DNA from 2 places in the Priestia sp. FSL H7-0729 genome. Region 1 is predicted to be linked to the other one. Evidence: predicted binding sites of a transcription regulator. Region 1 holds the regulator's gene; the other holds the start of a gene.

Region 1 (16,709 bases):
CTTGGATCGCAGGGTCCTGGGAGAGTAGGACGCCGCCAAGCGAAGAACCACTGCCGATGATATTCGGTGGTGGTTTTTATTTGTTTATTTTAGGGGATGCGAAAGCATCTCTTATTTGACTTTGTGGGAATCCTCTGACACACTCTAAGGGGTACATATATCAGATATTAGGCCACAACCTGGATTGATAATAACTCTAGCGAATGGGGTGTAGACAACATGGAAATTCAAAAATTGACGGTAGATGATTTTGAACCGGCGATGGCACTCTCCGAATATGCTTTTCAAGTAGTAATGAGTGAAGAACAGAAAGAAAAACGGCGGAGTCAATTTTCGTCACAGGATATATGGGGTGTATATGAGGACGGGCAGCTAGGAGCCAAACTTCACATTATCCCTTTTCAAACTTATATTCATGGCAGATCTTTCGAGATGGGCGGTATTGCGGGTGTAGCCACCTGGCCAGAGTATAGACGTAAAGGCTGGGTAGCGGGTCTGCTGAAGCATGCGTTGGAAGAAATGAATCGTAACAAACAAAGTATATCGTTCTTGCATCCATTCTCTTTTGGTTTTTATCGAAAGTATGGATGGGAGACGTATGTTGAATTTAAACGTTATAAAGTACCTACAGCTCATTTGCCTTCGAAAAAAGCGACACCTGGAACGATTCGACGTGGGGATCCGGGCCTTAGCATATTAAAGGAAGTATACAGTGCTTATGCTGAGCGCTATAACGGAACTCTGGTTCGGGATGATGCGAGATGGGAGAACTCAGTTCTTGTGAGTGGGTGCAGCCAGAAGGCTGTATATTACGATGAGGCTGATGCAGCACAAGGTTATCTTTTATATGAAGTGAAGGAAAATAAGTTTACCATTAAAGAGATCATCCATCTGAATGAAGAGGCTAGGCAAGGACTGTGGACCTTCATTGCTAACCATGATTCCATGATTCAGGAAGTTACGTTGCAGGCGCCTGCCAGTGATACGCTTGCTTTCCAATTGGATAACCCACGGATTCAGCAGGAGATCGTACCTTATTTTATGGCACGCATCGTTAGTGTAGAGCAGTTTATATCCCAATATCCATTTGCAAGCCAGGACTCACCGGTGCAGATTGTTCTACAGGTGGAGGATACCCACGCTCCATGGAATGAAGGGGTATGGCAATTAAACGTGGCAATGAACGGAACGGCGTCCATATGGAAAACATCAGAGCCAATTACAGATGATCAGACCATTAAGGTAGATATTCAAGCTCTCACTGCGGTGCTGATGGGATATCGCAGACCAATGGAAATGGCACAAATCGGAAGGATTCACGGACCGAACACAGTAATTCAGGCTTTGGAACAAGCTATTCCTAAAAGGGAAACCTATTTACTCGATTTCTTCTGATTTATTCTTCCCACTGTTCCTTTACCTTGATTAGATTATGTAGAAATACGGCGTGAACGAAAGACAAATGGACTTCTCCAGCAATTTCGGAGAGGTTTTTTTGTGTCTGGGGAATATTTCGTGTAAAATCGTAAAAAATGAATAGTGACCCCACTTGGCAAACCCACAAAATATGCTATAATGTATATAAAGTCAAAGAAAGTCAAAGTCAACTAAAGGTTTAATACTTAAGTAGCTTTCTTTCAACAATCTGATGCATGATCGCCAATATGCGGAATTCATTTCATCAGAGGATCAAGGGAATATTAAAGGACCTTCGTGCTTCCTTCGCTCTCCTGATGACACCTGTGGAAGCAAGATTCGCTGTTTCCCTGATTGGTTAAATGGGTAGAGAAGGTGTACTCTGTGGGGGCGTGTGGGTCCTTATTGACTTAACGTTTCAGACAGTGGAGGATGATTGGATGCGTAATATCTCTGATATTATCGAACGATATCTGAAGAGTATTTTGCATGAAAGTCCCGAAGGAATGGTTGAAATTCAGCGTAATGATCTGGCAGATCAATTCTCATGTGTACCTTCCCAGATCAATTATGTCATCAGCACACGTTTTACACTTGAGAAGGGATACCTGGTTGAGAGTAAACGTGGCGGTGGTGGTTATGTTCGCATACAGCGCATTGAATTACCGGCCCAATCAGCTCTGCATAACCATTTGCACCATAGTATTGGTGATGAGATCGGGCAGACAGCTGCCGAAGGTCTGATTTATCAATTGGAAGAAGCACGTTTCTTGAGCAAGCGGGAAGCCGGGTTGATGCGAGCTGCTGTATCTAGAGAGGTTATATTAGTCAAACTTCCTTACCGGGATCAAATTCGTGCCAGAATGTTAAAGGCGATGTTAATATCTTTGCTCGGTAAATGAAAACTATCGGGGTCAAAGGAGGTACATCAATATGCTGTGCCAAGAATGCAATAAACGTCCGGCGACACTTCATTTTACGAAGATCGTAAATGGAGAGAAGACGGAATTCCATATTTGTGAGTCATGTGCCCGTGAAAAAGGGGAGATGATCCCTGGAACAGCAGGCGGGTTTTCCATTCACAACTTGTTGTCAGGGTTGCTTGATTTTGATCCAGCCGGCAAAAGTGGATCGGCAGGAACACCACCTGCAAAAGCACTTCAGTGTGAAGAGTGTGGTATGACGTACGCACAATTCAGCAAGATAGGCCGATTTGGCTGCAGTTCATGTTATAAATATTTTGACAGCCGTCTGGACCCTTTGTTCAAGCGGGTTCATGGGAGTACGTCCCATGTAGGTAAAGTACCTGCACGAGCTGGTGGTCGCATCAAGGTGAAACGGCAAATTGCTGATTTGAAGCGTGAGCTCCAAGAGAGCATCGCCCAAGAGGAATTTGAAGAGGCAGCTCAGATCCGCGACCAAATCAGAGGACTTGAAAAAGGAATAGCTCAGGAGTAAAGTTTGTCATGAGTAGGAGGGATGCGTAATGCCTAATCTGCGCTTTACAGAGAAGGCGCTCAGCGACTGGATGCGCAGTGATGCGGCTGATTCCGAAATCGTCATTAGCAGCCGTGTCCGGATTGCGCGCAACCTTCAGCATGTTCCGTTTCCGATGCTGGCTTCTAATGAGCAATCGGAAGAGGTGCTGAATAAGCTGAGCGAAGTACTTCAATACGATGACGTTCATGCCTTTGGAGATTTTCATACTTTGGATCTAATCGATATTGACGAACTCGACAAACGGGTGCTGGTGGAGAAACATCTCATCAGTCCAAGTCTTGCGAATGAATCCAGGAATGGTGCGGTTATTCTCAGTGAGGATGAGTCTGTCAGTATTATGATTAATGAAGAGGATCATCTTCGTATCCAGTGCCTCTATCCGGGGTTCCAGGTGAAAGAAGCCTGGGAGAAAGCCTCCGCAATAGATGATGCTTTTGAAGCGCACGTGGATTATGCTTTTGATGATCGCAGAGGATACTTAACCAGCTGTCCTACGAATGTAGGTACAGGTGTCAGAGCATCTGTCATGATGCACCTGCCTGCCTTGGTGATGACGCAACAGATTGGCCGTATTTTAACCGCAGTTTCCCAAGTGGGATTGACTGTAAGAGGAATATACGGTGAAGGCAGCGAAGCTATGGGGAACCTGTTCCAGATCTCGAATCAGATTACACTGGGGCAGACCGAACAGGAAGTCATTGAGAACCTGCATGGTGTTGTTTTACAGATGATTGGTCATGAACGTACAGCCAGAGAACGGTTAATTACGGATTCCAGACTTCGAATCACGGATCGTGTCATGCGTTCTTACGGCATATTGTCTCATGCAGCTATTGTAGATTCCAAGGAAGCTGCACAGCGCTTATCGGATGTACGCCTTGGCGTGGATCTCGGCTTGTTGGATGGACTGTCTATCACGGTAATGAATGAGTTGAATGTGATGACACAGCCGGGATTTTTGCAGAAAACATATGGCGAAGATATGCGCACTGATGAGCGTGACATCTATCGTGCTCAGTTGATCCGTGATACGATCAACGCAGCGAAGCAGTCCTAGCTTAGCCTGATATTGTATTGAATTATGGTTTCATGCCGCATTGCGGCTTTTATATAATAAGGCATGTACGAATGCCAAATGAATTTATTCGCAGCACGGCTGCAAACAAAAATGATATGAAGAATACGACGGTTATTTCATTACATGACCCTCGTTTTATCCAAAACCATGGAGGTGCAGGAGATATGATGTTTGGAAGATTTACGGAACGGGCCCAAAAGGTGCTCGCACTCGCGCAGGAAGAAGCTGTCCGTCTCGGTCATAATAACATCGGTACTGAGCATATTTTGCTCGGCCTCATTCGTGAAGGCGAAGGCATCGCAGCCAAAGCACTGATCGGCCTGGGACTCGGATTGGAAAAAATTCAGGATGAAGTAGAAACGCTGATTGGCCGTGGCCAAGAGCAACCTACCAACATTGCATATACGCCACGTGCGAAAAAAGTAATTGAATTGTCTATGGATGAAGCTCGTAAATTGGGCCATACCTATGTAGGCACAGAGCATATCCTGCTCGGATTGATTCGTGAAGGCGAGGGTGTTGCAGCACGTGTGCTCAATAACCTGGGGATCAGCCTGAACAAAGCACGTCAACAAGTGTTACAGTTGCTTGGCAGCAGTGAAGCTGTATCCAGCCACAATGGAACACCTGCTAATGTCAGCACACCAACCCTGGACAGTCTGGCACGCGACCTCACGGCGTACGCTAGAGAGAACAATCTTGACCCAGTCATTGGACGTAGCAAAGAAATTGAACGTGTCATTCAGGTGCTCAGCCGTCGTACCAAGAACAACCCGGTATTGATCGGTGAGCCAGGTGTAGGTAAAACAGCGATTGCTGAAGGCCTTGCACAAAAAATCATTGCTAATGAGATTCCGGAAACATTGCGCGACAAACGTGTAATGACCCTGGATATGGGTTCAGTCGTTGCTGGAACCAAATATCGTGGTGAGTTCGAAGATCGTCTGAAAAAAATTATGGATGAGATTCGCCAAGCAGGTAACATTGTCCTGTTTATCGACGAATTGCATACCTTGATTGGCGCAGGCGGAGCTGAAGGTGCCATCGATGCTTCTAACATTTTGAAACCGGCTCTGGCCCGTGGAGAATTGCAATGTATCGGTGCGACAACACTGGATGAATATCGCAAATACATCGAGAAGGATGCAGCGCTTGAGCGTCGTTTCCAACCGATTACTGTAGATCAGCCTTCTCCGGAAGAAGCGATTCAAATCTTGCACGGCTTGCGTGACCGTTACGAGGCGCATCACCGTGTGAAAATTACGGACGAAGCGATTGTGCAGGCGGTTAAACTGTCTGACCGTTACATCACAGACCGTTTCCTGCCAGACAAAGCGATTGACCTGATTGACGAGGCGGGTTCCAAAGTAAGATTGAACTCTTACACGATCCCACCAAACCTGAAACAGCTGGAGAGCCGTCTGGAAGATATCCGCAAGGAAAAAGATGCAGCGGTTCAAAGCCAAGAGTTCGAAAAAGCAGCTGCTCTGCGTGATACGGAACAAAAAATCCGTGAAGAGCTGGATGTAACGAAGAACCAATGGAAAGAAAAACAAGGGCGTACGGATTCCGAAGTAACACCTGAGGATATCGCACAAGTGGTAGCCAACTGGACAGGAATTCCGGTGAACAAGCTGAAAGAAGAAGAGACACAGCGTCTGATGAATCTGGAATCTATTCTGCATGAACGTGTTATCGGCCAGGATGAGGCTGTGAAGTCTGTCAGTCGTGCGGTTCGTCGTGCACGTGCAGGACTTAAAGATCCAAAACGTCCGATGGGTTCATTTATTTTCCTCGGTCCTACAGGGGTAGGTAAAACAGAACTTGCTCGTGCTCTGGCTGAAGCGATGTTTGGCGATGAAAATGCAGTCATCCGGATCGATATGTCCGAGTATGGTGAGAAGCATTCGACTTCCCGACTCGTTGGAGCGCCTCCAGGATATGTTGGATACGAAGAAGGTGGCCAGCTGACAGAGAAAGTTCGTCGCAAACCATATTCCGTTGTCCTGCTCGATGAAATCGAGAAAGCACATCCAGAAGTATTTAATATCTTGCTGCAAGTGCTTGAGGATGGTCGTCTGACGGATTCCAAAGGTCGCGTTGTTGACTTCCGGAATACGCTGATTATCCTGACATCCAACGTGGGTGCTGAAGCGATCAAACGTAACTCTACACTTGGCTTCACAGCAGTTGTGGATGCAGGTGCGGATTATGACAACATGAAGGGTAAAGTCATGGATGAGCTGAAGAAATCCTTCCGTCCAGAGTTCCTTAACCGGATTGATGAAATTATCGTATTCCACTCTCTGGAACAGAAACACATTGCAGAGATTGTTACGCTCATGAGTGAAGAGCTTCGCAAACGACTGCGTGAATACGAGGTTGACTTCGAACTCACCGACAATGCCAAGGATTTTCTTGCCAAAGCCGGCTTCGATCCAGCTTACGGTGCGCGTCCGCTTCGTCGGGCAATTCAGAAGCATATCGAGGACAAATTGTCTGAAGAGTTGCTTACAGGTAACGTAACCAAAGGCGATTCATTACTCATTGACGAAGAGAACGGTGCACTGTCTGTAACGAAAAAAGACGTGATTGTTCCTTCTAACGAGGAAATCGAAACCAAATAATATGTAGCAAGCTATGGAGTTGAACTCCAGCCTGTATTGATTCATAATCCTTCTCGGCTTCGGCCGGGGAGGATTTTTTGCATTTTGGACAGAAGACGGACATGATTATGGCGTGAACATGTGTAAAGTTTGCGATAATCCTTTACGAAAAATCTCAAACAATGGTAAACTTTTAGTAACCCTGCACGTCAGGGATTTTAGGCAAAATTCGTCGAATAATGCAAAATGCTGTTATAAAATTAAATTATAGGAGTGCTGAAGTGGCCAAAGTTAAAACCAAGTTCCAATGTACAGAATGCGGCTATGAGGCCCCCAAGTGGTACGGCAAGTGTCCGGGTTGTCAGTCATGGAATTCGATGGTCGAAGAGACAGAGACGGTTGTCAAAACACAAGGGAGAAATTCTCCCCTGTTTGACAGTAAAGATAAACCGCTTCCTATCATAGATATAGATAGCGGTCAGGAACCGCGTGTACAGACTGGAATCGGAGAGTTGAACCGGGTATTGGGTGGCGGAATCGTTCCAGGTTCCCTCGTTCTGGTGGGCGGAGATCCAGGTATCGGTAAATCAACGTTGATGTTGCAGACGTCTCATGCGTTAACGCATTCGGGTTTGCGGGTGTTATACGTATCCGGAGAGGAATCAGTCAAGCAAACCAAATTGCGGGCGGATCGTCTCGGGGCACTCTCAGCCGAGTTGTATGTGCTGTGTGAAACCAATATGGAACGTGTAGAGGAAGCGGTGGATCAGATCCAGCCGCATTTTCTTGTCATCGACTCCATTCAGACGGTATATCTTCCCGAAGTTACCAGTGCGCCTGGTAGTGTAGCACAGGTAAGGGAATGTACGTCAAGGTTCATGCGGATTGCCAAAGGCAGAGGCATTGCAACGGTTCTTGTGGGGCATGTTACCAAAGAAGGTGCCATTGCCGGTCCACGTATGTTAGAACATATGGTGGATTGCGTGCTTTATTTTGAAGGAGAACGGCATCATACGTATCGCTTATTGCGTGCGGTGAAGAACCGTTTTGGTTCCACCAATGAGATTGGCATTTTTGAAATGGGCGAGGATGGACTTCGTGAGGTGGGCAACCCGTCTGAACTCTTTTTGTCGGAACGGCCACTGGGTGTAGCGGGTTCTACGGTAGTTGCCAGTATGGAGGGCACACGACCTCTGCTTGTGGAATTGCAGGCATTGATCTCGACGACTCATTTCCCTTCTCCCCGCCGTATGGCAACAGGGGTGGATCTGCATCGATTGAATCTGATCATTGCCGTGCTGGAGAAACGGATGGGCATGTTTTTACAGACTCAGGATGCGTATCTGAACGTAGCTGGGGGAGTGCGACTGGATGAACCCGCTGTAGATTTGGCGGTTGCTGTCAGCATTGCATCCAGTTTGAGAGATGTACCGACCAAGCCGGATGACGTTATCTTTGGCGAGATCGGTCTGACAGGCGAGGTTCGAGCGGTATCTCGGGCCGAACAACGAGTTAAGGAAGCCGCGAAGTTGGGCTTCAAGCGAGTCATTTTACCAGAAAAAAGCTTAAAGGGCTGGAAACATCCTCGCGGGATACAACTGATCGGTGTGAATACCGTGGCAGATGCACTAGCGGTTGCTTTAGATTAGGGGGCATAACAAGATGAAAGATTCGAGCCAACTGGATAATATGAATGAATTGTTAAGGCTGATCGCACCAGGTACACCTTTCCGCGAAGGTCTGGAAAATGTGCTGCGCGCCAAAACGGGCGCACTGCTTGTTGTAGGATACAGCCCTGAAGTAATGGAAGTGGTGGATGGGGGATTCTCGATTAACTGTGATTTCTCCCCGAACTATCTGTACGAACTTGCCAAGATGGATGGAGCCATTATTCTTAGCGAGGATTTGAAGCGTATTCTATACGCCAATACCCAATTAATCCCGGATTCTTCGATCTCTTCATCAGAGACGGGGATTCGTCACCGGACGGCAGAGCGTGTAGCGAAGCAAACGGGTAAATTGGTCGTATCCATATCACAGCGCCGTAATATCATTACCTTGTATCAGGGAACACTTCGTTATTCCCTCAAGGAAATCGGGGTTATTTTGACCAAAGCGAATCAAGCAATTCAAACCCTGGAGAAATATAAAGCTGTATTAACACAATCCCTTACGAATCTGAGTGCCTCTGAATTTGAGGAACTGGTGACGATTCCCGAAGTGGTCAATGTGATTCAGCGTACCGAAATGGTGATGCGGATCAAAACGGAAATCAAACGATACATTCATGAACTCGGGAATGAGGGACGACTCATCTCCATGCAAATGGAAGAGCTTGTGGGTACAACAGAAGAGGAAGCCTGGTTGCTGTATAAAGACTATGCCCGTGACGACAGTGATGACAAAATTCGTGAAATTATCGTTGGATTGAAAAGATTGTCGGACGATGAATTGCTGGATGCTCACCATATTGTCCGTCTGCTTGGCTACCCATCATCAGCGGCTACTTCAGAGGATTCGGTTGCACCTCGCGGATTCCGGGTATTAAATAAGATCCCTCGTCTGCCTAATGTCATTATCCATAACCTGGTGGATCAATTCGAACAACTACCTCATGTGATTATGGCTACAATTGAAGAACTGGACGAAGTGGACGGTATTGGTGAAGTTCGTGCCCGGACCATTAAGGAAGGCCTCAAACGTTTGCAGGAGCAGATGTTTATCGACAGACAGATGTAAGGGTTGCCTATATGAAGGCTTGAAATGGATGAGGTGAAACAACAATGCTAACCAGATTCATTCCGAATCTCTTTACCTTGGGTAATCTGTTTCTTGGAATGATGGCAATTTTGCTTGCGATTGATGGAAATTACAGTTTGGCTGCCATTATGGTCATTGTAGCGATGCTGCTGGATGGTCTGGATGGCCGAGTGGCACGTGCACTCAATGCGCAAAGCGAATTCGGCAAAGAATTGGATTCCTTGTCAGACATGGTTTCCTTTGGTGCAGCACCTGCCCTGATCATATTTATGGTGTCGTTTCAAGATTCGATGCCAATTCTTGCTTGGATCGCAACAGCGGCTTTTCCAATCTGTGGAGCCATTCGTCTGGCTCGGTTTAATGTTCGTCCGGGAATCCCCGGGTACTTCACAGGTCTGCCGATACCGGCAGCCGGCGGAGTGTTGGCTACATTGTCCTTGTTCAATAAGGATATTGGTCCGGTCAGCATGATGATCGCTACTTTGCTGTTATCGTATCTGATGGTCAGTTCGCTTAAATATCCCAATTTCAAAAAGGTCGGGTTGCCGCGTAAGGCAATCTGGATTGCACCATGGGTTGTGTTATTTGCCATAGCTGTAGCCGTTATTTTCCCGGAGCAGTTATCCAAATTGATCTTTATTCCGTTGGTGTTATACGCCTTGTATGGAATGAAACATAATGTGCGCACAGCAGCCTCACGTAATCGGGCGAAAAAGCGTAAGGATGAGAAATCTTCCCGGCCTTCGGATCGTTAAGTAGCCTTGGGGACAGACACTATACAAAGAAAGCACGTACTCTCCTGAACTGGAGAATACGTGCTTTTTGTGTATTCATATCTATTTACGGTAAAAGAAACCCTTGCGAACGACATACATATCTGCTTACGACAGATTAAACATCCCTAACGTTGAACACTTCTGTGATTCGTGATTTACGACCTCTTCCATGTTAATGTCCAGCAGATTGCATAGAGCCGACATGTAGAACAGGTTACGCCCCAATTCAGAGCTAATGACCTCTCTGCAGTTCTCACACAATTCACCTTCCACATGCGTTTCCAGCAGGCCCTTGGTTTGAGCGATATCGCTCTCCGGGGCATATTTCTGCTTGGTGGCGTGCAGCTCGATGCAGCCGCATTCGGTAATGGCTTTGGACACGGCACGGTTAACAGACGCTCCGGCTTGTCCCGTTTTGGATAGTACATCAATCAGACTGCGATGACGCAGCAACAGTTCAGAAACTTGATCCTGGAAAGCCTGTAAACTTAGCGTACTCATTTTGCCACTCACCTCGGGATATGAATTGAATTCATTATATGCCAATAATTTACCTACTTTCAACTGACGATTGCAACATTTCCAAAAAGTTCTTGCGGATGGGATTAGCAATTCTGGAATTGGATCATACTGGATATAAAGATCAAGATACATTGAAGGAGGTGCAGGGACTAATGTGGAAAAAAGGCATTTTAACTTTTACAGGATTGTGCGGTGCATGGTTCGGCTACACGGCATATCATCTGGCAGGAAAATCGGTCCCATGGATGACTGAGTGGATTCAGTCAGCAGGATTACTGGGAGCTGGTGTATCGACGCTGCTGGGAGCTGTAATGTTTATGGCTGTATGTAATATTGGTGGAACATTGATGGCAGACAGACTGCATAGTGGAATCAATTCATTGGCAAAAGTACCTATGAATGAACTGGCTGCAGGTGCCGCAGGTACCGTTGCTGGCTTGCTGGTGGCTTTGTTGCTATACCCTGTTGTGGGATGGATGGGAACGGCAGGAGAGGTGCTGCAAGTGGCACTGACGGTGATTAGTGCTTATTCCGGCTACACCCTTGCCATGGCGAAGAAAGACGATCTGGGGGCCTTCTGGATGTCTGGGCGATGGGGTCATCCCGAGGTGGACGAGGATAGACGGATGGAAGAACATAAAATTCTGGATACCAGTGTTATTATCGATGGGCGTATCGCTGATATATGCAAAACCGGATTTATTGAAGGTACAATCGTAATCCCGGAATTCGTTCTGGAGGAGCTGCAGCATATTGCCGATTCATCGGATCTGCTCAAGCGGAACAGAGGACGGCGTGGATTGGACATTTTAAACAAAATCCAGAAGGAACTCGATGTAAAAGTCCTGATCTACGAGGGGGATTTCGAGGAAATCTCCGAGGTGGACAGCAAACTGGTCAAACTGGCTAAAGTGCTTCAGGGCAAAGTGGTCACCAATGACTTTAACCTGAATAAAGTGTGCGAACTCCAGGGTGTATCTGTGTTGAACATCAATGATCTCGCCAATGCGGTTAAGCCAGTTGTTCTGCCGGGTGAGGAGATCATGGTGCAGATCATCAAGGATGGCAAGGAGCATGGTCAAGGTGTAGCCTATCTGGATGATGGCACAATGATCGTTGTGGAGGGCGGACGCGAGTATATTGGCATGATGATGGAAGTGTTGGTGACCAGTGTGCTGCAGACTTCAGCGGGACGAATGATTTTTGCCAAGCCGAAACTGTTGGAAAAAGCCCAATAAAGCGGTATGATGGGTAGTGTATCGTTGAACGATATTGTATATCTTTGGACGATAAACTGACAGACAAGGCAGGGATTGCGGCATGGATAAAGGGTGGGGCGTTGTCATTGTGGCAGCAGGTCGCGGAACCCGGATGGGGACAACCGAGAGCAAACAGTTTTTGTTGCTGCAGGACAAGCCCGTTTTCATACATACGCTTGAGGTATTTGCTGCGCTGGACGAGATCCGCGAGATGGTGCTGGTCACAGGAGCCGCAGATGTTGAACGCTGCCAGGATTGGGTAAAAGAATACCAACTGGATTCACGTGTCCGTGTTATCCCCGGAGGGAAAGAGAGACAACATTCTGTCCATAAAGGCCTTGAGGCACTAGGGACAGATTGGGTTCTCGTTCACGACGGGGTACGTCCTTTTGTGAACCATGAGCAGATCAAGGGATGCATGGCGGCTGCCATGTCCGGTGGTGGAGCAGCTGTATTGGCGGTTCCCGTGAAGGATACGATCAAACAAGTGAATGCGGAAGGAGTCGTTACGGCGACGCCAGACCGCAGCAGTCTGTGGAGCATTCAAACCCCGCAGGCTTTTCGTCTTTCTTCCCTGCTCTCCGCCTACGAATCAGCCGAGCGGGACGGATTTCTGGGAACAGATGACGCCATGCTGGCTGAACGTCAGGGAATGTCGGTCAAGGTTGTGGAAGGAAATTATACCAATATCAAATTAACAACGCCGGAAGATTTGCAATACGCTGCGTTTTTGCTGGGGGGAGAGAAGAAGCGATGATACGTGTAGGACAGGGATTTGATGTACATCAGCTGGTAGAGGGACGCCCGTGTATTATTGGCGGAGTAACGATTCCTTATGAAAAAGGACTGCTGGGTCACTCGGACGCAGACGTGCTGTTGCACGCGATTAGTGATGCCATTTTGGGTGCGCTGGCACTTGGGGATATCGGCAAGCACTTCCCGGATACCGATCCGGAATTCAAGGATGCCGACAGCCTGAAATTGCTGGAGCATGTATGGCAGCTTGTGAAGGATCGCGGATATAAGCTGGGAAATATCGATTCAACGATTATTGCCCAGAAGCCGAAAATGGCTCCTTACATCCCGCAGATGGCTGAGGTGATTGCCAAGGCACTGGAAGCGGATGTAACACAGGTGAACGTGAAAGCAACCACAACAGAGCAACTGGGATTCCCGGGACGGGGAGAGGGCATTGCCGCTCAGTCCGTGGTTTGCCTTGTACGTGTGTGATATCATCAATCAATTAGTGACGGAGGGGATCATATGAGCACGGAAATTCGTGTGCGTTACGCGCCGAGTCCAACGGGACACCTGCATATCGGGAATGCCCGCACGGCGCTGTTTAACTATCTATATGCCAAACATAATAACGGTAAATTCATCATTCGTATTGAAGATACGGACGTGAAACGGAACATTGCCGGTGGTGAAGAAAGTCAGCTGAAATACCTGAAATGGCTTGGAATCGAGTGGGATGAAAGTATTGATGTGGGCGGAGAATACGGACCATACCGTCAAACGGAACGTCTGGACCTCTATCGTAAATATACACAGGAATTGCTGGATAAAGGGCTGGCTTACCCTTGCTTCTGCACCGAAGAAGAATTGGAGCAAGAGCGTGAGGAACAGTCAGCACGTGGAGAAACACCGCGTTATTCGGGCAAACACCGTGACCTCACTCCAGAGCAAATTAGTGCGTTTGAAGCGGAAGGTCGCGTAGCGAGTATTCGTTTCCGTGTACCGGAAGAGCGCGTATATACGTTTGATGACATGGTTAAAGGTACAATCTCGTTCAACAGCAAGGAATCCGGTGACTTTGTCATTGTGAAAAAGGATGGCATTCCCACCTACAACTATGCCGTTGCTGTGGATGATCACTTGATGAAGATCTCCCACGTGCTGCGTGGGGAAGACCACATCTCGAACACGCCGCGTCAACTGATGATCTATGAAGCGCTTGGCTGGGAGCCACCGCAATTCGGTCATATGACGCTGATCGTGAATGAAAATCACAAGAAGTTGAGTAAACGGGATGAATCCGTTATTCAGTTTATTGAGCAGTATGATCAGCTCGGTTATTTGCCTGAAGCGATGTTTAACTTCATTTCCCTGCTCGGCTGGTCGCCGGAAGGGGAAGAAGAGATCTTCTCGCAAGAGCAACTGATCTCCATCTTTGATACGAAACGCCTGTCCAAGAGCCCGGCGGTATTTGACACACACAAGCTGGCTCACTTGAACAACCACTATATCAAACATGCTGATCCGGAACGTATTGCCGAGATGGCCATTCCGCATCTGCAAAAAGCAGGACGCCTTCCTGGGGATCTGTCCGCTGAGCAAAAAGAGTGGGCGCATACCCTTGTCCATCTCTATCAGGAACAGATGAATGCGGCATCCGATATCGTAGAATTGTCGGAAGTGTTCTTCCGTTCGGAGGTTGAGCTGGAAAGTGAAGGTGCCGCGATTCTCGCTGAAGAGCAAGTGCCGACCGTGCTGAAGGCATTTGCGGATAAAGTACAGACAAGTGAAGAGTTCACGCCAAGCAAAATGGCTGCATTGATCAAGGAAGTACAGAAAGAAACCGGCTTTAAGGGCAAACAGCTCTTTATGCCAATTCGTGTAGCCTTGACTGGCCAGACGCATGGACGGGATCTGAACCAAACGATTGTGCTTCTGGGACGTGATACGGTGATTGAACGCTTGCTTGCGCAAGTAAAATAAGCTTATTGGGGCACATTCCGGTTACTCGGAATCTGTATACAGTCCTATGATGTATGGATTACGCAGTAGGCTGTTGTCAGTCTGAGGCCTTTTCGCTATAATAACAACACAACGAATAATTGATATGATTTATCTAATAGAACAGCAAAGATCGGGAGAAGTAGACTGACCCGGACAGATTCAGAGAGGATGGTCCCGCAGCAAAGAAAGATTTCTTTGGTTGCGGTGGCTGTGAGCCATCCACTGCCCATCAGTCGAAATGCACCCGTGAGCTGCACAGCCGAATCCAGCCCCGCCTTTGTCGATCATGACATCGGAAAACGTTAGGATAGGTTGTGACGATTGGTTTCCGTTACCAAACCGCTTGAGGGCTCATTCTATTTGAGAATGAACCGAGCAGAGTGGGACCGCGATAAACGCCTCTGCAGCTAAATGCTGCAGGGGCGTTTTTTGTTTAGGCGAGTGTGCAGTACACTACCAAGGAACGCGCCGTCCGGTAAGCCGGAGGACGGGAACCTGAACAAGAGGGGAACGAGCATGTTCAAGAAGATCAGATCAGATATCCAGGCGGTGTTTGAGAACGATCCGGCAGCCCGGGGATGGTTTGAAGTGGTATTTACCTACTCAGGGCTGCACGCGATATGGGCACACCGGATGGCACATTTTTTATACAAACGAAGATGGTTCTCGTTCGCCAGGTTCATTTCACAGGTAAGTCGATTCATGACAGGAATTGAGATACATCCTGGAGCTACGATCGGAAATCGGTTGTTTATTGACCATGGAATGGGCGTCGTTATTGGGGAAACATGTGAGATTGGCGATGATGTTGTTATCTATCAGGGGGTTACCCTCGGCGGAACAGGGAAAGAAAAAGGAAAGAGGCATCCGACCATTGGCAATAATGTGGTTATCTCATCGGGAGCCAAAGTGCTGGGTTCATTTAGCGTGGGGGATCAATGCAACATTGGTGCAAACTCCGTTGTGCTTAAGGAGGTCCCTTCCAATAGTACCGTGGTAGGTATACCGGGCAGAATTGTTAAACAGGATGGCCGACGGGTAGATCGCCTCAGTCAACAGTTGCCTGATCCGGTCGTTGACTCTTTGCGAAGTATGCAACAAGAACTCGAACGATTGCAGGAAGAAGTACGTACACTGCAGAATGCCCGTGAAAATGAGACTGTGCGTGATACGTGATACAATAACTAAAGGCAGTATAGGATGAAAGGATAAGTGACCATGACGCTTCAGATTTATAATACGATGAGTCGTACCAAAGAGGAATTTGTTCCCCAAGAGCCAGGGAAAGTAAAAATGTATGTCTGCGGACCAACGGTATATGACTACATTCACATCGGGAATGCACGGCCGGTTATCTTTTTCGACACGGTTCGTGGATACCTGGAACAGACAGGACATGATGTAAACTATGTGGTGAACTTCACGGATGTGGATGATAAGCTGATTCGCAAAGCGGAACAACTTGGAACGGACGTTCCTCATGTCGCGGAGAAGTTTATTGCAGCCTACTATGAAGACCTAGAGGGTTTGGGTATTCCCAAGGCAAGCAGCAACCCGAGAGTAACGGAAAACATGCCGCTCATTATTGATTTTATCCGTGAGTTGGTTGAAAAAGGATTTGCGTATGAAAATGGCGGTGACGTCTATTACCGTACAGGTAAATTCAGCGAGTATGGCAAGCTATCGAAGCAAAATTTACAGGAGCTGCAATTCGGAATCCGTGTGGGCGTGGACGAGCGCAAAGAGCATCCCGAAGATTTCGTGCTCTGGAAGGCTGCAAAACCAGGTGAGATCTATTGGTCCAGTCCTTGGGGCGATGGTCGACCAGGTTGGCATATTGAGTGCTCCGCCATGGCTAGGGAGTACCTTGGAGATACACTGGACATTCACGGAGGTGGACAGGATCTGCAGTTCCCGCACCATGAGTGCGAATGCGCCCAATCCGAGGTATTAACAGGTAAACCACTTGCGAACTACTGGATGCATAATGGATTCATCCGGATTGATAACGAGAAGATGTCGAAATCACTCGGTAACGGTGTTCTGGTTA
Region 2 (16,709 bases), on a different contig from region 1:
TCCCCATCCAGAAGAGGCACTTCAGCCACTGCATCCGAATAGCGGTCTGCAAGATAGTCGAGTGGGCGAATCCATTCCCGTATGTCAGGTGATAAAAGCCCTGCTCGCATGTCAGGTGCTACAGACCATGGAAACGTACCGGAGTTCAGCATCTCATCCCGATGGAACCAGGGGTAACCGCCAAATACCTCATCCGCTGCTTCACCTGAAATGGCAACCGTGGCCCCTTTTTTGATCTCTTTGCAGAACAGATAGAGCGAGGAGTCCACATCTGCCATGCCTGGCAGATCTCTTACTAGCATGGCCTGTGTCAGCGCATGAACCAGCTCTCCATTCTCAATTTCAATCCAGTGATGATCGGTCTTGAGTTCCTCCACCATTCGTTTGATCCAAGGGCCATCTGCACCCGGCTGAAAGGAATGCGCCTGGAAGTGCTTGGCGTTATCCACATAATCGACAGAATAGGTACTGACTTGGCCTTGCCCGGTCCGGTTGTAATAATCCACGGCTAATGCTGACAATGCACTGGAGTCCAGTCCTCCTGATAAAAGAGAGCATACGGGAACATCCGAAGCCAACTGGCGCTCCAGTGTATCTTGCAAGAGCGTACGCACCTCGGCTGCCGTCTCTTCCAGGTTATGCTCGTGATTCTGACTTTCCAGTTTCCAGTAGGCATAGGTTCGGATCCCATTTCGGTTATAAATCAGCGCGTGCGCAGGCTTGAGTTCGCTCAGTGAAGAGTATACGCCATGTCCTGGGGTCCGTGCAGGCCCTACGATAAACACTTCGGCCAATCCTTCCGGTCCAACAGCCGCTTCCACATCGGGGTGAATGAGCAGGGCTTTGGGCTCTGAGCCGAATACGAGGGTGTCTTTTGCATTACTGTAGAACAGAGGTTTTACGCCAAGGCGATCTCGTGCGATGAAAACCTGCTCGCGTCCCCCATCCCATATGGCAAAAGCGAAAATGCCGTTAAACCGGTCAACACATGCTGGTCCCCACTCAATATAAGATGCGAGCAACACTTCCGTATCACATTGCGTGCGGAACTGATGCCCCCGCTGGAGCAATTCCTTTTTCAACTCGGGTGCATTGTATAGTTCTCCGTTATACACGACGGTATAGGAGGTATCTCCCTGTAACGCATGCATGGGCTGTGCTCCGTTCTCGGGGTCCATTACACTAAGACGCCGATGCCCAAAGGCACAAGGATTGGAGATCCATGTACCTGAAGCGTCGGGCCCCCGGTTCGACAAGCTATCCGTCATACGGACCAGCAGCTCTGATTCCTGGGTCAAATCCCGATTCCACTGTATGAAGCCGGTAATACCGCACATGGTTTGTTCATCCTTTCTTGGTCGAGTCATTCATCCGTATGGTTGCTTCGTTACAGGCAACCAGCAAATGTTGTCTTTTTCGTCAGAGGTCGTAACAAATATATGCCGAAAGCAGGCATAAAATGTCTGTCCTCTTCGGAAACTAGTTCTAGGGACAACGGCCTCAACATGCCTGTGAAGGAGAGAACATGCAATGGACAGTATGAAGTATTATGTGTCTGTCATGGGCCGCTCCGTTATTCCTGATCCGTCGGTAACATCGTATGAATGGATCATTCAGGCAACGCCGCAGGAAGCGGAGCATTTGCTGGGACTGCTTAACCTTATGCAGGAGAAGGAGGAAGAAGCCTTTCCCGGCATGGTATTCCCATGGCCAGATACACCGGAGGAATCCGTAAACCGGGCGTATGAAACGGTATTACAACAGGTGTATCGGGAGATTTACCGATTAGGCACACCAGAGACACGATACCAGATTGAACAAACTACGTGATAAGAACACAGAAAAAGGAGCGCGATAACGAATGTATGCCATTCAAGATGCCAAAATACGCAGATTAACTGAGGTAGACGGATTATCCTGTGCAGAAGTGGAAGTGCAGCCTGGAAATGTCGGAGATCCGTCATTACTTGTATACGTGGCCTCTACTCAACCCGGAAATTCGCTGGAAGTCGTTCGGATTGTACGCAACCACTCTGATTCAGCGATCGACTGGTATAACAATAATATGCACACCGCATTTGAAGAGGCGACAGATACCGCATTTGAGAACAGCGAAGGTATGACAGTTGAAGAAGATAAGGCCCGGTTTCAAAGTGAGTTGTTTGCCTTTGGTTTACTTGGTCCAACACTTCAGCGTTATCTGATCGGGCGGGCTTAGCAGGCAACGCTCTCCAGCAACATATGTGGTGATAGCGGGATAGGGTTCAATGTTGAGTATACGTAGACAGTAACCTATTGTTGTTATATCTTTATCTGGAACTGGAAAAACCCGCCGTTGTAAACGGCGGGTTTTGTTATGCGATGATCAGATCAGGTGGCTATGTGATCAAGCATACTCGCGCAGCACTTGAATGCCTTTGACCACGTTGTACAGAAAGCTTAATCCGTAGATCACAAAAAATAGAATGACAAACCCGACGGCTGAACCCAGGCTATGTGCAGTCACGAAGAAATAGAATAGCGGAATGGCAGCCAGAAAGGGGAATACATGTGAAAACAAGGCGCGTTTCGCATGTCCCTCAATGTAAGCATCCTTGGCTACAATCCATATAATGATGGGAAACAGGAATGGGGCAAAGAAAATACTAAAGTAGGATAGGGCTGATAAAAGTTGTCTCATGACGATTCTCTCCTTCAATGGAACATTGAATTATATGTATGCAAAACATTACCCAACAACTCTGCCAATAAACATGTATTGTGATCAACTTGCTCCAGTTGTCCCGATCTCCTCAATATAACCTGGTTCAAGCTATCATATTCTCGATGAGATTGGAGTATGAGAATAATACAATAATACAGTAAAATACATGCATAGAGGTCGTTCGAAAATTCCTCTTTTGATTACAAGCGATGCCTTTAAACCCGTATTTAAATATAATTATTAATTTTTTTATAAAACTATTGAAAAATATAGAAATCAGAGTATAATAAGAACCGCGCCGAAAATTTATTATACATATTTGTCTCAGTAGCTCAGCTGGATAGAGCAACGCCCTTCTAAGGCGTCGGTCGGGGGTTCGAATCCCTCCTGGGACGTAAAAAAAGAAGAAGCTTCCTTCGGGAAGTTTTTTTGCGTTCAAGGGAAGAGTGTTTTATTGGTTATACCTATAAGTAATATAGAATTTATATATTTAAAGAATAAACAATTCTATGCCACAATGAGGATATCATAACGAAAGCGACGGTGGCATCCATGAAATCTTTAAATCAATGGCAAGCAGAGGCGTATGACAACAAACTGGCTTTTGTGTCCGGATATGGCAAAAACCTGATCTCTTGGCTTCAACCCCAAAAAGGGGAATACATTCTTGATCTGGGTTGCGGGACGGGAGATTTGACGTATGAAATTTCTCTGACCGAAGCTGAAGTTATTGGTATGGATGCTTCGCCCGACATGATTCTCCGTGCGAGGGAGAAATTCCCTGAAATTGAATTTGTGGAAGGAGACGGCCATCAATTTGAGACGAATAGACTATATGATGCCGTCTTCTCCAATGCAGCCCTGCACTGGATGCGAAGCCCGCAATTAGTGGTGGATAGCATATGGAAGTCACTGAAGCCCGCAGGGCGTTTTGTCGCAGAATTCGGTGGTAAAGGGAACGTGCAGACCATTGTGAATGCATTAGAGGAGGTTGTGGGGCGAAACACGGGTATTCGTGCTTCAGAACGCAATCCTTGGTATTTTCCTTCGATCGGAGAATATAGCCATATTTTAGAACAACGCGGATTTCTGGTGCGTCATGCCTATCACTATGAGCGTCCTACCAGACTGGCAGATGGTGAGCAGGGTATAGTAGGCTGGTTGGCTCATTTTGGCGGCGACTATTTTGCAGGTCTCAGTCATGATGAGATACAACAAATATGCCATGAAACCAGTCGGATCGTGATGCCTAAACTTTGGAAGGATGATGCTTTGTATGCAGATTACAAGCGTCTGCGTATTGAAGCCGTGAAGCCGGAATAAGTAGGATTTTGTGATATGTATCAATTTTTATCGATGTTAAACGAATTATTTAGATGCCTTGTATGCTAACCACGCTTCCCCTATATACCAGGAATCTCTTTCGGATAAAGAGGCTCTTGGTCTTTTTTTTCTGCCTTATTTTAAAAATGAAATATTCAAACGACAAATAATTACAAATGGATATTTTTATCATACTCAAGACCCATATAAGTAATTTCTATATCATATTTGTAAGTATTTAGAAGGAAAATGTGGTATTTTGATAGAATAATTTACCATGGGTCAATCTTCTTGCAGATAGGTGGTGAAATTGGAGTGTGTATTGCAGTACGCACAAACAGCAGGAACCCATCATTTGGTGAGGTAGTTACATTAAAAGGAGGGGCTAAGCCTTGAGTAAACGATTGATATCTACGTTATTAAGTGTTCTGATGGTCTTTTCCATTATTCTCCCCACGGCTGGAGCCGCTCCCGCAGATTCAGCAATTCAGCTTGAGAACATACCAAGTACAGCCGAAGCGAAACAATGGAGAGAGATTCTTGCAGGGCGAGAGGCAAAACTTGCCGCAGATCCATTTTTGGATAAAAGCTTGGAAGGCCTGGGTGGAGAGAACACCCGAGTAATCGTTGAGCTTTCCAATAAACCTGTTGCTGTAGCGCAAGGTGAATCAACCCTCTCTGGAAAATCTTTTACCTCCTCTATGGAAACAAAGGCTGTGACTCAAGTTGAGCAACAACAACAGTCATTTGTACATAGCCTCACTCAGAAGAAAATCAAACATGAAGTACTGGAAGAATATGCATATGCCCTAAATGGTGTAGCGATTGAGCTTAAAGGAAACCAAGTGGGACAATTGCTTCAAATACCTGGTGTGGTCAGCGTATATCCTGACCTTGAAGTTACCATAGCGCCTGAGACAGATGAAGTGAACCCGTACATGAAAGACACAGCGCCTTTTATTGGTGCACCTGAAGTATGGGATTTGGGTTACAAAGGAAATGGCATCAAAGTGGGTGTCATCGATACAGGGATTGACTATGAGCATCCTAATTTGCAGGAAGCTTACAAAGGTGGATGGGACTTTGTTGGAAACGACAATGATCCGTATGAAGCGACATATCAAGAATGGAAAAGTTCAGGGGAACCTGAGTTTAACGAAAGGGGAAGTGCCTTTTACACATCCCACGGTACGCACGTAGCCGGTACCATTGCTGCTCGTGAAGCAGGGGATTACGGGATTGTTGGCGTTGCTCCTGAAGCAGATATCTATGCATACCGTGTACTTGGGCCGTATGGTAGTGGTCAAACCTCATGGGTGCTCGGCGGAATTGATCGTTCCGTTGAAGATGGCATGGATATAATTAATCTCTCTTTGGGGAATGCCGCTAACGATCCAAGTTATATTACCTCGGTAGCCCTGAATAATGCGATGCTGTCTGGTGTGACAGCAGTAGTTGCCAGTGGCAATGACGGACCCAACCGGTATACACTTGGTTCTCCGGGGGCATCTGCCATGGCCATCACGGTAGGCAACTCCACAGGCCCTAGCCAGCTTATTACAGCGGATACTCACTTCTGGATTGGTGAGGAAGGCGAAGAGGCACAACCTGAGCAACAACCGGTGCCAGAGGTTGAACCATCCCCTGAACTGGGGACGGCACCTGGAACAGAAGAGCCTGAAGGTTCGGAGCAAGGTGTAGTTGCAACTACTACTGAAGATAGTGAAGCAGGAGTAGAAGATGTAGTTTCTGACGAAGCTGCAATTCCGAACGTAGAAGAAGCTACAACTGAAGAAAATACGTCATCTGCTTTACCTTCTGCACCGGTAGAAGCTTCTCCTGAAGCTGCTCCTGTGGAAGAAGAGCCTGTAGTTGCTCCAACTGAAGCTCCACTGGCTGTTACAGAGTCGGTTTACCGTCTGGATCTGATGGGATGGAGCTTGTCAGCAGATCCTGAAACTGTTTTGACAGGGAAATATGAGCTGGAGTTTGCAGCACTGGGCAAACCTACTGATTTTGAAGGTAAGGATTTTACAGGCAAAGTGGCATTAATACAGCGTGGTGAACTCGCATTTGTAGAGAAAATCGCCAATGCCAAAGCGGCTGGAGCCGTGGCTGTTATTGTATATAACAACATTCCAGGTCCAATCGGTGTAAGTCTGGGGGATAACTTTGAACTCATTCCGACACTGAGCATGTCCAAAGAAGATGGAGAAGTGATCAAGGCTGAGTTGGACGGAGGACAAGCCGTTGAAGTGAGCTTTAGTGATTTTGAACGCAGCCAAACGCCGGGTGATGAAATGAATTCATCCAGTTCACGAGGACCTGCCAAGGTAACACTGGACATCAAACCGGATATTGTTGCACCAGGTACAAGCATTCTGTCTACGATTCCTGCCTACGGCAAGGATGAGCCAGATGCAGATTACGCACAGGCGTATGATCGTAAATCAGGTACAAGTATGGCTACACCTCATGTAGCAGGTTTGATTGCGCTGCTGATCGAGAAGCATCCGGAATGGACGCCATTTGATATCAAAGTTGCGCTTATGAACAATAGTAAAGTGCTGGATACGACGAAGTTTGATGTATTTGATCAAGGTGCTGGCCGTATTCAGGCTGTGAATACTATTGATCCTGCTGCTTTTGTCAAAGTGCTTGATGTAACTCAATACACTGAAAGTGGCGCTGTTGTTGATAAGGAGAATATCACCGGAAGCATCAACTACGGTAATTTCCTGAGCACAGATGAAAAGACGATTACCAAAACGATTAAAGTTGAAGCACGGAATGGCAGTGGAGGGGATTACACCGTAAATGTGAATCCAACTCGTAATGTTGCTGGTGTATCCGTTGCGGTAGACAAGAGTTCCTTCACACTGAATGGTGAAGAAGAGCTTGCAGTGACAATTACCGTTCCACGAGGGGTTACTGCGACTACAGAAGCACAAGGATACATTGAGTTCTCGAACGGAACCAATACATTTACTGTGCCATATGTTGCTCATTTCAACGTTACGTTGAGTGGAGTTAAGTATATTGAAACCGTAAAAGGCACTGAAAAAAATCCTTTCCACTATCCATTGAAGGCTGATGGTACGTTGGATACGCTTAATGTAGCGATGGAATTCTACAATCCGATGACATTCGCCCTGATTGAGATTTTTGATGGTCTTAATCCGGAAGGTGGATATTATCAAGATGGTTATATCGGCTCCATTTTCGGTAACTATTATAATTTCAATGCTAACGCAAGATATAATCTTGCCTGGGACGGCACATATGCGGATTACACAACGGATGAAGTGACAGAGATTCCGGATGGTTTATACACCGTTGATATCACTACTATTGGAACGGACGGCAAAACCTATAAGGAAGACACTTCGCCATTTTTGGTGAAAAAGACAGCTCCGGCTGTAACTGCACCAGAAACATTGGAGTTCAAAGCGGATGAGTCTGCTGTCCTTAATGGTAGTGTGGAAGATTTGTACTTCCGTGTTGCTCCTGCGCTTGCCAGCGGATGGGACATCACGTTTGATCCGGCAGCTTCTCTGGAAGCAACGTATGTTGTGAGTAAAGAGGATGGTTCAGTTTATAAAGAGGGAGTCTTTGAGGTACAAGCTGATGGAACCTTTAGCCTTCCTTTGGAAGGATTAGAAGCAGGCGAGTATGCCGTTGAACTTACGGTAAAAGACCAACAGGGGCTTGCGGGTACAGCCAATACGGTCCTGAAATTGGAAGCTGTGGAGACTGAACCTGAAACTCCGGCTACCAAGGCTCCGGGTACGCCTGTATTGTCCCACAATAACTGGGTAGGCAACGGCCTTCCAGAAGGCTCGTATATCGTTACCATGAACCTGTGGTGGGGCGAGAACGGGACTAGCTACAAGTTATATGAGAACGGGGTTCTAGTTGATACGCAAAAGTTGACTTATAACGCACCTTGGGCGCAGTTTGCTCAGACGAAGATTACGGGTAAAGCCAATGGCACATATACGTACGTGGCTGAGCTAACAAACGACAAGGGAACAACGCGGAGTCAGACGTTGACTGTTCAGGTTACCAACGCAGCGCCAGGCAAAGCAGTTCTTTCTCAGGATAACTGGGACGGTGATGGCAATTATAAGGTGACCATGAACCTGTGGTGGGGAACCAACGCTACAGAGTATCGTCTCTATGAAAATGATAAGTTGATCGACACGCAAGAACTCCGTGCGGTATCACCTCTTGCGCAAAGTGCTGTGACTAAACTGTCCGGCAAAGCGTCGGGTACGTATACGTATCGGGCCGAGTTAATTAATGCAGCCGGAGTTACCAGCACAGACACGATTAAGGTAAAAGTGAAGTAAGTTTATAATCATTAAAGCTGACTCAATTAATGAAGGAATTGTTCCATGCATAAACGGCCTCCATCCTGATGAATAGGATGGAGGCCGTTTCATTTGGTTCTTTTTTAATAGATAAATAAATAAATAAATGGTATGACTAACCGATCATCCGATTTTTACTGGCTTGAAGCCCTGCGATTAGTAAAGCAATGGCCAGAATGACCTGTATCAGCAACGGAAGTGTCCATCCTCTTGTCCAGTCATGAAGCATGCCGAACAGTAGAGGTCCCACTGCTGCCAGCATATATCCGAAAGATTGGGCCATACCGGACAGACTGGCAGCTTGTCTGGCATCTTTTGTACGGAGGACGAAGAACATGGTTACCAGTCCAAATGAAGCTCCGGCACCTATTCCTGCCAACGTGACGCCGATGGTAACGAGCGAACCGATGCCGCTTAACAATAACGCATACCCGACAATTAAAGAAGAACACGTAATCGCGGTTAGAAGACGCTGATCTCGCGTTCGGCCGGCAAGGATCGGAACGATAAAGGTAGCTGGTACGCTAACCATCTGCATTAGGGAGAGCATCCATCCTGCTGAGGTGGGGCTGAATCCTTGCTCGGCCAGAACCTCGGGAAGCCAGGTAATCGTCGTATAGAAGATTAGGGATTGCAGACCCATAAATAAAGTAATGGACCAAGCTAGCCCAGAAGTTCTTAGACGCACAGGTGCCCCTTCGCTCTGGGAGGTAACATATAACATCCGCTGGCGTCCTGCAGCGATCTGGGGGAGCCACAAGAGGAGTGCCAGTATGGACAACAGGGCCCACATGCCTAACGAAGCGCGCCAACCCATAGACGTAGCTCCGGCTACAGGTACGCTGACACCCGAGGCGATGGCGCCAAAAATATTCATGGATACAGAGTATAATCCGGTGACAATACCTACCCTCAATGGAAAATCACGTTTGATCAAACTTGGCAAGAGCACGTTGCTTAACGCTATGCCGCATCCCAATATTGCGGTTCCTGTATATAAGGAGAGAACGGAAGGCAACAAGCGTAAGGTCACCCCGATGGTTACGATGATGACAGCCAATAGCAGAGCGGATTCAAGTCCAAACCGTTTGGCAAGACGTGGTGCAAAAGGAGAGACTGCTGCAAAGGCGAGCAAAGGTAGTGAGGTTAGAAGTCCGGCCATCGTGTGGCCGATACCTGTATCTGAGCGGATCATCTCCACTACAGGTCCGGTTGCTGTAATCGGTGACCTCATGGTAGCGGCGATGACGATAATGCCTGCTAATAACAGGCCGAAACTTTTCGATGTCGAAGAATGTTCTTCCTCGGCATGGATGGACGAGTGCTGCTGCATTGAAGATGACATTGATAAAATCTCCTGTTTCCTAATAGGTTAATATGTATGGATTGTTACATTATCCACTCCACAAGCATAACATTCTATGTCAATATTGAACAATGAAATGAAAAAACACATACATGAGCGCGAGGCTCTAACTGTCTTGGACCAGAAAAAATTTAACGAATCCAGATGTTCTTATAACGGGTAAAAACACCATGTTCAGATTCTAACGAACCTCAGCGACGTTAATCAGGCTATTAAGTGCAAATAAGTGGGTTAATCCCCCAGAATGGTGAAATAAGCTCTCTAAGATTCGTTAGAATTCCATGATGCTAAATTTGAGTCATATAAAGTGTCCTATGTTCGTTAGAACATCAATACTAAGACATGGTGGTCACCCATGGAATGAGCTAATGCAAACATTTTGATGAAGTGACATAGACATGTAACGAAGCAGATGCTCCGACGAACCATAGGGGTTCTCATCCCCAGAACGCAAAAAAACTTCCCGAAGGAAGTTTTCTTTAATACGTCCCAGGAGGGATACTCTCCTTGCAGCCGAGACTGCGAAGTGGTGCTAACGAAGCGGATGCTCCGACGAACCATAGGGGTTCTCATCCCCAGAACGCAAAGAAAACTTCCCAAAGGAAGTTTTCTTTAATACGTCCCAGGAGGGATACTCTCCTTGCAGTCGAGACTGCGAAGTGGTGCTAACGAAGCAGATGCTCCGACGAACCATAGGGTTCTCATCCCCAGAACGCAAAAAGAAACTTCCCGAAGGAAGTTTCTTTTTAATACGTCCCAGGAGGGATTCGAACCCCCGACCGACGCCTTAGAAGGGCGTTGCTCTATCCAGCTGAGCTACTGAGACATGAAATTTTTCAAGCAAAATTGATTTTATCATATGCATACAGGAATATCAAGCATTTTATTTTAAAGTGTTTTTTGTATATGATATTTGGCGGCGGTAACGTTTTTTTCATTATATTTAAGGTTATGTTAGAATATCAGGAGAAATCAAAAATAGATCGACATTTAATATATAATATATACATCTATTTAGGTTAATTCCAACTGGAGATTCAGGATATAGAGGAGGTGCTCCCATTAAGGAATCCACGACCCCGGAAACCGAGCATAACAACAATATTGTGCTGTTTCCTAAGACGCTGGACTATTACCAGATTCAATTGACAGTTATGCTTGAAAATGAACGGTATGGTGAAGCGATGAAACTGCTTCACTTTTTGCTTCAATGTCAGGGACAGGAAGAGCGCCACTACGATGAATGGCGTGCCCTGCTCGAATGGCTTCAGGCTGCGTTCCCTCAGTATGAAGAAAGCTCGCCTGCCATTCTTGAAGAACGAGAAGAGGCAGAAGAGATCAGTGAGGAAGACATGGCACGGCATCATGCCCGAATGAAGCTTGAACAGGATGATGGCTATGCAGACAAGATGCTTCGCACAGTCATGGAAGAGCCGCTGTCTGAACAGACGATGCTGGCTTTGGAGCAACTGGCTTATCTTGATCTACCGAAGATTGACGAGGCACTTACAAGTTGGTTAAAAGATAAGTCGCTTCATCCTCTGCTTCAATTTCGTGTGCTACAAACCTTGCGTCGGCGAGGTGTTCAAGGTATGATCCTGTTTACGAGAGGCGAAGAGCAGGTTGAAGTCGAAATCGATACCGTGCCTCTTAGACCAGAGGAATTCCCGCTCCAGATTGTTCAGATTCTGGAACGAGTGGCAGATCAGACGGAGGTTCATGAACCTACGCTCTTTTATTTTGCCCAGGAACTGTGGATACAATATGTTATGGCGGTGTATGGAACCCGCGATTATATATCGATGCTGGAAGAAAATGATTCCATGACAGATATATGGGCAGCAGCTCTACATATGACCGTTGCAGACAGTTTGGGTGGTTCGCATGATGAGGAGAATACACGCTCAATGTATGCTGTGACAGGCGCGATGCGCTTTCGTCTGGAGCAGGCTTATCGATCCATGAAACAGTTTGTATCTGCCGGTTTGGACGGTTAATCGAGGCCGGAAACGTTTTCCTTAAACTGTATCAAGGGATTCCCCTTGAAAAAGAATCTAATCTTGTTTATACTAAAATGGTTATTTTGTACGTGATTGCCTACGTGAACATGTGAATTTTGGAGGGGAAAGTATACAATGAAAGCAACTTGGGAAAAGATAGAGAAGAACCTTGGGGTTCTTGAGGTTGAAGTGGATGCGGATCGTGTAACTGCAGCACTCGACAAAGCTTTTAATAAAGTGGTTAAACAAGCAAACGTACCTGGATTCCGTAAAGGTAAAGTACCACGTTCCATCTTCGAAGCACGTTTTGGTGTTGAGAGCCTTTATCAAGAAGCAATCGACATTTTGCTTCCTGAAGCTTATACAGAAGCAATCGACCAAACGGATATTTTCCCGGTTGATCGTCCTGACGTAGATGTTGAACAATTCGCTAAAGGACAAACATTCAAGTTCAAAGCGAAAGTAACTGTGAAACCTGAAGTGACTCTTGGTGAGTACAAAGGAATCGAAGTTGCTGTAGCAAAAGGTGAAGTAACGGATGCAGAAGTTGCTGAAGAACTTGAGCGTCTTCAACAACGTCACGCTGAACTCGTTGTAATCGACGAAGGTTCCGCTGCTAACGGTGACGTTGCAGTAATCGACTTCGACGGTTCCGTTGATGGTGTACCTTTCGAAGGTGGACAAGCTGAGCGTTATTCCCTGGAACTGGGTTCCAACACATTCATTCCTGGATTTGAAGAGCAAGTTGTGGGTCTGTCCACAGGTGACTTCAAAGACGTAGAAGTGACTTTCCCAGAGAGCTACCATGCAGCAGAACTTGCTGGCAAACAAGCGGTATTCAAAGTGAAAATTCACGAAATCAAACGCAAACAGCTTCCTGCATTGGATGATGAGTTTGCTAAAGATGTTAGCGAATTCGACACACTTGAAGAGTACAAAGCTGACCTGAAAACACAATTGGAATCCCGTAAAGCTGACGAAGCCAAAGCTGCACAAGAAAATGCAGTTGTAGAAAAAGTGGCTGAGAACGCTGAAGTGGACATTCCGGCTGCAATGGTTGACAGCGAAGTACAAAACATGATGCGTGATTTCGACAACCGTCTGCGTAACCAAGGTATGAACCTTGAAATGTTCCTGAGCTTCTCTGGCCAGACTCAAGCTGACCTGAGAGGACAAATGCAAGAAGATGCTTCCAAACGTGTTCGCAACAACCTGGTGCTTGAAGCTGTAGGTAAAGCGGAAAACATTGAAGTATCTGATGAAGAAGTGAATCAAGAACTCGAGAAAATGGCCGAATCTTACAAGCGTCCTGCTGAAGAGATCCGTGGCATCCTCGAAGGTAATGGTTCCCTGGACAGCCTTCGCGATGAAGTAAAACTGCGTAAAACAATCGACGTTCTTGTTGAGAACAGCACAGTTGTTGAGCCAGATGAAGCTCCAGCTGAAGAAGTTGTTGCAGAAGCTGACGAAAAATAAGACAAGCTGTGATCAACTTGTCAGTTGAATAAATGATAAGGCACGTGAACTATTGCGTGCCTTATTTTTAAATTATGACATCCATTTTATAGAAAATGAAGTAATTATATGGATGAACACTAATTTTATTGATCTGTGTACACTTTTTACATACCTATGTAGTTCATGCAAATAAAAAATGGCAAGACGGCATAGGATGGCTTCAATTTGCACATACATAGAAAACATGGTTAAATATGATCAGGCTAAAAAAGTAAACAAACGGATGTCTGACCTCTCTTGTGAAAAATGACATTGTCACAGGAAAGTGTTAGAATGAATTTGGGTTTGCTTTACAGGTGGCCTATGTCTAATTACATGTAGAAAAGAGGTTGGTCTCATGAGTCTGGTGCCAATGGTTATAGAACAAACCAATCGAGGCGAGCGGTCTTACGATATATATTCACGTTTGCTGAAAGATCGCATTATCTTTCTAACCAGTGCGATTGATGACGATGTAGCCAATCTTGTCATAGCACAGCTTTTGTTTTTGGCAGCCGACGATCCTGAGAAGGATATAAGCTTGTACATTAACTCACCTGGTGGTTCTGTCACCGCAGGGATGGGTATATACGATACGATGCAATTTATCAAGCCGGATGTATCTACCATTTGCGTAGGGATGGCAGCAAGCATGGGCTCGTTATTGCTAACAGCCGGTGCACCTGGCAAAAGATATGCGCTGACCAACAGCGAGGTTATGATTCATCAGCCGCTTGGCGGCATTCAAGGACAGGCTGCGGATATTAAGATACACGCAGAATGGATTATTAAAACACGTCAGAAACTGAATCAAATATACGTCGATCGTACGGGTCAGTCTCTTGAGAAAATTGAGCGGGATACAGACCGTGACTTCTTCATGAGCGCTGAAGAAGCTAAGACGTACGGCATTATTGACCAGGTGCTCAGTAGACCGATCAATTCCTAAAGGGGTGGTTTCATGTTTAAATTTAACGATGAGAAAGGGCAACTGAAATGCTCTTTTTGCGGTAAATCTCAGGAGCAGGTACGCAAGCTGGTCGCTGGACCAGGCGTGTACATTTGTGATGAATGTATCGAACTTTGCACCGAAATCGTTGAGGAAGAACTCGGTCATGATGAAGAAATAGACCTGAAAGATATTCCAAAACCAAAAGAAATTCGTAATATTCTGGATCAATATGTTATTGGACAGGAACAAGCGAAAAAATCATTGTCTGTTGCTGTGTATAATCACTACAAACGGATCAACACACAAAGCAAGATTGAAGACGTTGAGTTGTCAAAGAGTAACATTTTGCTGTTAGGACCAACAGGTTCTGGTAAAACGTTGCTTGCGCAAACGATGGCAAAAATTCTAAATGTTCCTTTTGCGATTGCGGATGCTACGTCATTAACAGAAGCAGGTTATGTGGGTGAGGATGTAGAGAACATCCTGCTCAAACTAATTCAAGCTGCTGATTATGATGTGGAAAAAGCAGAGCGTGGCATTATTTATATCGATGAGATTGATAAAGTAGCGCGTAAATCCGAAAACCCATCCATTACTCGTGATGTGTCGGGCGAAGGTGTGCAACAGGCTCTCTTGAAAATTCTTGAAGGAACTGTTGCTTCTGTACCACCACAAGGTGGCCGTAAACATCCTCATCAAGAATTCATTCAGATCGATACAACAAACATCCTGTTCATTTGCGGCGGTGCCTTTGATGGTCTGGAGCAAATGATCAAACGCCGGATCGGTAAAAAAGTCATTGGCTTCAATACCGTTTCTGAGCAAAAAGATCTGAAACCAGGTGAATACCTGGGTATGGTATTGCCGGAAGATTTGCTGAAATTTGGTCTGATTCCGGAGTTTGTAGGCCGTCTGCCAGTCATCTCCACTTTGGAGCCGCTGGATGAAGATACATTGGTACGGATTCTTTCCGAACCGAAAAACGCGCTTACGAAACAGTATCAAAAACTGCTTGAGCTGGATAATGTGAACCTGGTATTTGAACCAGCTGCATTGCTCGCGATTGCAAAAGAAGCGATCAAACGTAACACGGGTGCACGTGGATTACGTGCCATCATAGAAGGAATCATGCTTGAAATCATGTATGAAGTGCCTTCACGTGAAGATGTTACGAATTGTGTCATTACTGAAGAAGTGGTTGAGAAAAGAGTCGTGCCTGAACTAAGCCAATCAAAGGACGATAAGCAGGAAGAAAGCGCCTAATAGGTCTGAATCCCGTTGAACTCTGAAATATAGACTTGTCAGTTCTCCACTTTGGCAGAAGGCGAATTCATGTCTCTGTCAGGGTGGAGCTTTGACGTTGTGGGGAGAGAAATCACTCATGTATTTAAGACAGGATACACGTCCCGTAAAAGTGGGAAACGTAACGATCGGTGGTAGTAACGAAGTGATTATTCAAAGTATGTGTACAACCAAAACAGCAGACGTTGAGGCAACGGTTGCAGAGATTCTGCGACTGGAAGAAGCGGGCTGTCAAGTGGTACGTGTCACGGTGAATAATGAGGAAGCTGCCGCAGCCATCAAGGAAATCAAAAAACGCATTAATATACCGCTCGTAGCGGACATTCATTTCAACTATAAGTTGGCTTTACTTGCAATTGAGAACGGCATTGATAAAGTACGGATTAATCCAGGTAATATCGGTAAACGTTCCAAAGTGGAAGAAGTCGTTAAGGCCTGTAAAGAGCGTGGTATCCCAATTCGGATCGGGGTAAATGCGGGGTCTCTGGAAAATCATCTTCTTGAGAAGTACGGGTATCCTACAGCGGATGCTATGGTAGAAAGTGCATTGTATCACATTGGTATTCTGGAAGAACTTGATTTCCACGATATCATCGTGTCTCTCAAAGCATCGGATGTGCCGATGGCCATTGAGGCATATACCAAAGCAGCTCAGATCATTCCGTATCCGTTGCATCTCGGGATTACCGAAGCAGGTACACTCTTCTCCGGTACGATCAAAAGCTCTGCAGGTATGGGAGCCTTGTTGTCCATGGGTATTGGATCTACAATGCGGATCTCGCTGAGTGCGGACCCTGTAGAAGAAATCAAGGTCGCTCGTGATCTGCTCAAAACATTTGGACTCATTACGAATGCAGCCACATTGATCTCTTGCCCAACGTGTGGACGTTTGGATATCGATCTGTTCTCCATTGCCAACGAAGTGGAAGAGTACATCTCCAAACTGAAGGTGCCGATTAAAGTATCCGTGTTGGGTTGTGCAGTGAATGGTCCAGGTGAGGCAAAAGAAGCGGATATCGGGATTGCCGGTGCTCGTGGAGAAGGTCTCTTGTTCCGTCACGGCAAGATGATCCGTAAAGTCCCTGAAGAAATTATGGTTGAAGAATTAAAAAAAGAGATTGATAAAATCGTCGAAGCCTATGAAGAGACAGGTGTTATTCCTGGTCGTTCGCACTGATTGATTCATATCTGG

The links. The regulator CtsR, encoded in region 1, represses protease genes until heat stress. The targets are predictions, from matches to a motif close to ATGGTCAATAAAGGTCAAACA.
Region 2: clpP (ATP-dependent Clp endopeptidase proteolytic subunit ClpP) is a predicted target of CtsR. The motif match lies at 13,509-13,529, and genes of this name have one in related genera.

What each region holds. Positions count from the first base shown of each region.
Region 1 covers NZ_JBBOTQ010000020.1:45,931-62,639, reverse strand. Annotated here, with positions in the region: rRNA gene rrf (5S ribosomal RNA) at 1-41, shown strand, start outside; gene MHH93_RS26535 (GNAT family N-acetyltransferase) at 220-1,395, shown strand; gene MHH93_RS26530 (CtsR family transcriptional regulator) at 1,857-2,318, shown strand; gene mcsA (protein-arginine kinase activator protein McsA) at 2,350-2,874, shown strand; gene mcsB (protein-arginine kinase McsB) at 2,903-3,973, shown strand; gene MHH93_RS26515 (ATP-dependent Clp protease ATP-binding subunit) at 4,159-6,621, shown strand; gene radA (DNA repair protein RadA) at 6,882-8,249, shown strand; gene disA (DNA integrity scanning diadenylate cyclase DisA) at 8,263-9,339, shown strand; gene pssA (CDP-diacylglycerol--serine O-phosphatidyltransferase) at 9,384-10,115, shown strand; gene MHH93_RS26495 (nucleoside triphosphate pyrophosphohydrolase family protein) at 10,242-10,637, opposite strand; gene MHH93_RS26490 (PIN/TRAM domain-containing protein) at 10,811-11,896, shown strand; gene ispD (2-C-methyl-D-erythritol 4-phosphate cytidylyltransferase) at 11,979-12,674, shown strand; gene ispF (2-C-methyl-D-erythritol 2,4-cyclodiphosphate synthase) at 12,671-13,147, shown strand; gene gltX (glutamate--tRNA ligase) at 13,181-14,638, shown strand; gene cysE (serine O-acetyltransferase) at 15,176-15,835, shown strand; gene cysS (cysteine--tRNA ligase) at 15,878-16,709, shown strand, end outside.
Region 2 covers NZ_JBBOTQ010000011.1:46,118-62,826, reverse strand. Annotated here, with positions in the region: gene asnB (asparagine synthase (glutamine-hydrolyzing)) at 1-1,337, opposite strand, end outside; gene MHH93_RS21535 (hypothetical protein) at 1,531-1,830, shown strand; gene MHH93_RS21530 (hypothetical protein) at 1,862-2,218, shown strand; gene MHH93_RS21525 (magnetosome magnetite crystal formation protein family) at 2,387-2,680, opposite strand; tRNA gene MHH93_RS21520 (tRNA-Arg) at 3,026-3,099, shown strand; gene MHH93_RS21515 (class I SAM-dependent methyltransferase) at 3,257-4,027, shown strand; gene MHH93_RS21510 (S8 family serine peptidase) at 4,420-8,379, shown strand; gene MHH93_RS21505 (CynX/NimT family MFS transporter) at 8,516-9,745, opposite strand; tRNA gene MHH93_RS21500 (tRNA-Arg) at 10,519-10,592, opposite strand; gene MHH93_RS21495 (hypothetical protein) at 10,828-11,763, shown strand; gene tig (trigger factor) at 11,902-13,242, shown strand; gene clpP (ATP-dependent Clp endopeptidase proteolytic subunit ClpP) at 13,622-14,212, shown strand; gene clpX (ATP-dependent protease ATP-binding subunit ClpX) at 14,225-15,478, shown strand; gene ispG (flavodoxin-dependent (E)-4-hydroxy-3-methylbut-2-enyl-diphosphate synthase) at 15,597-16,694, shown strand.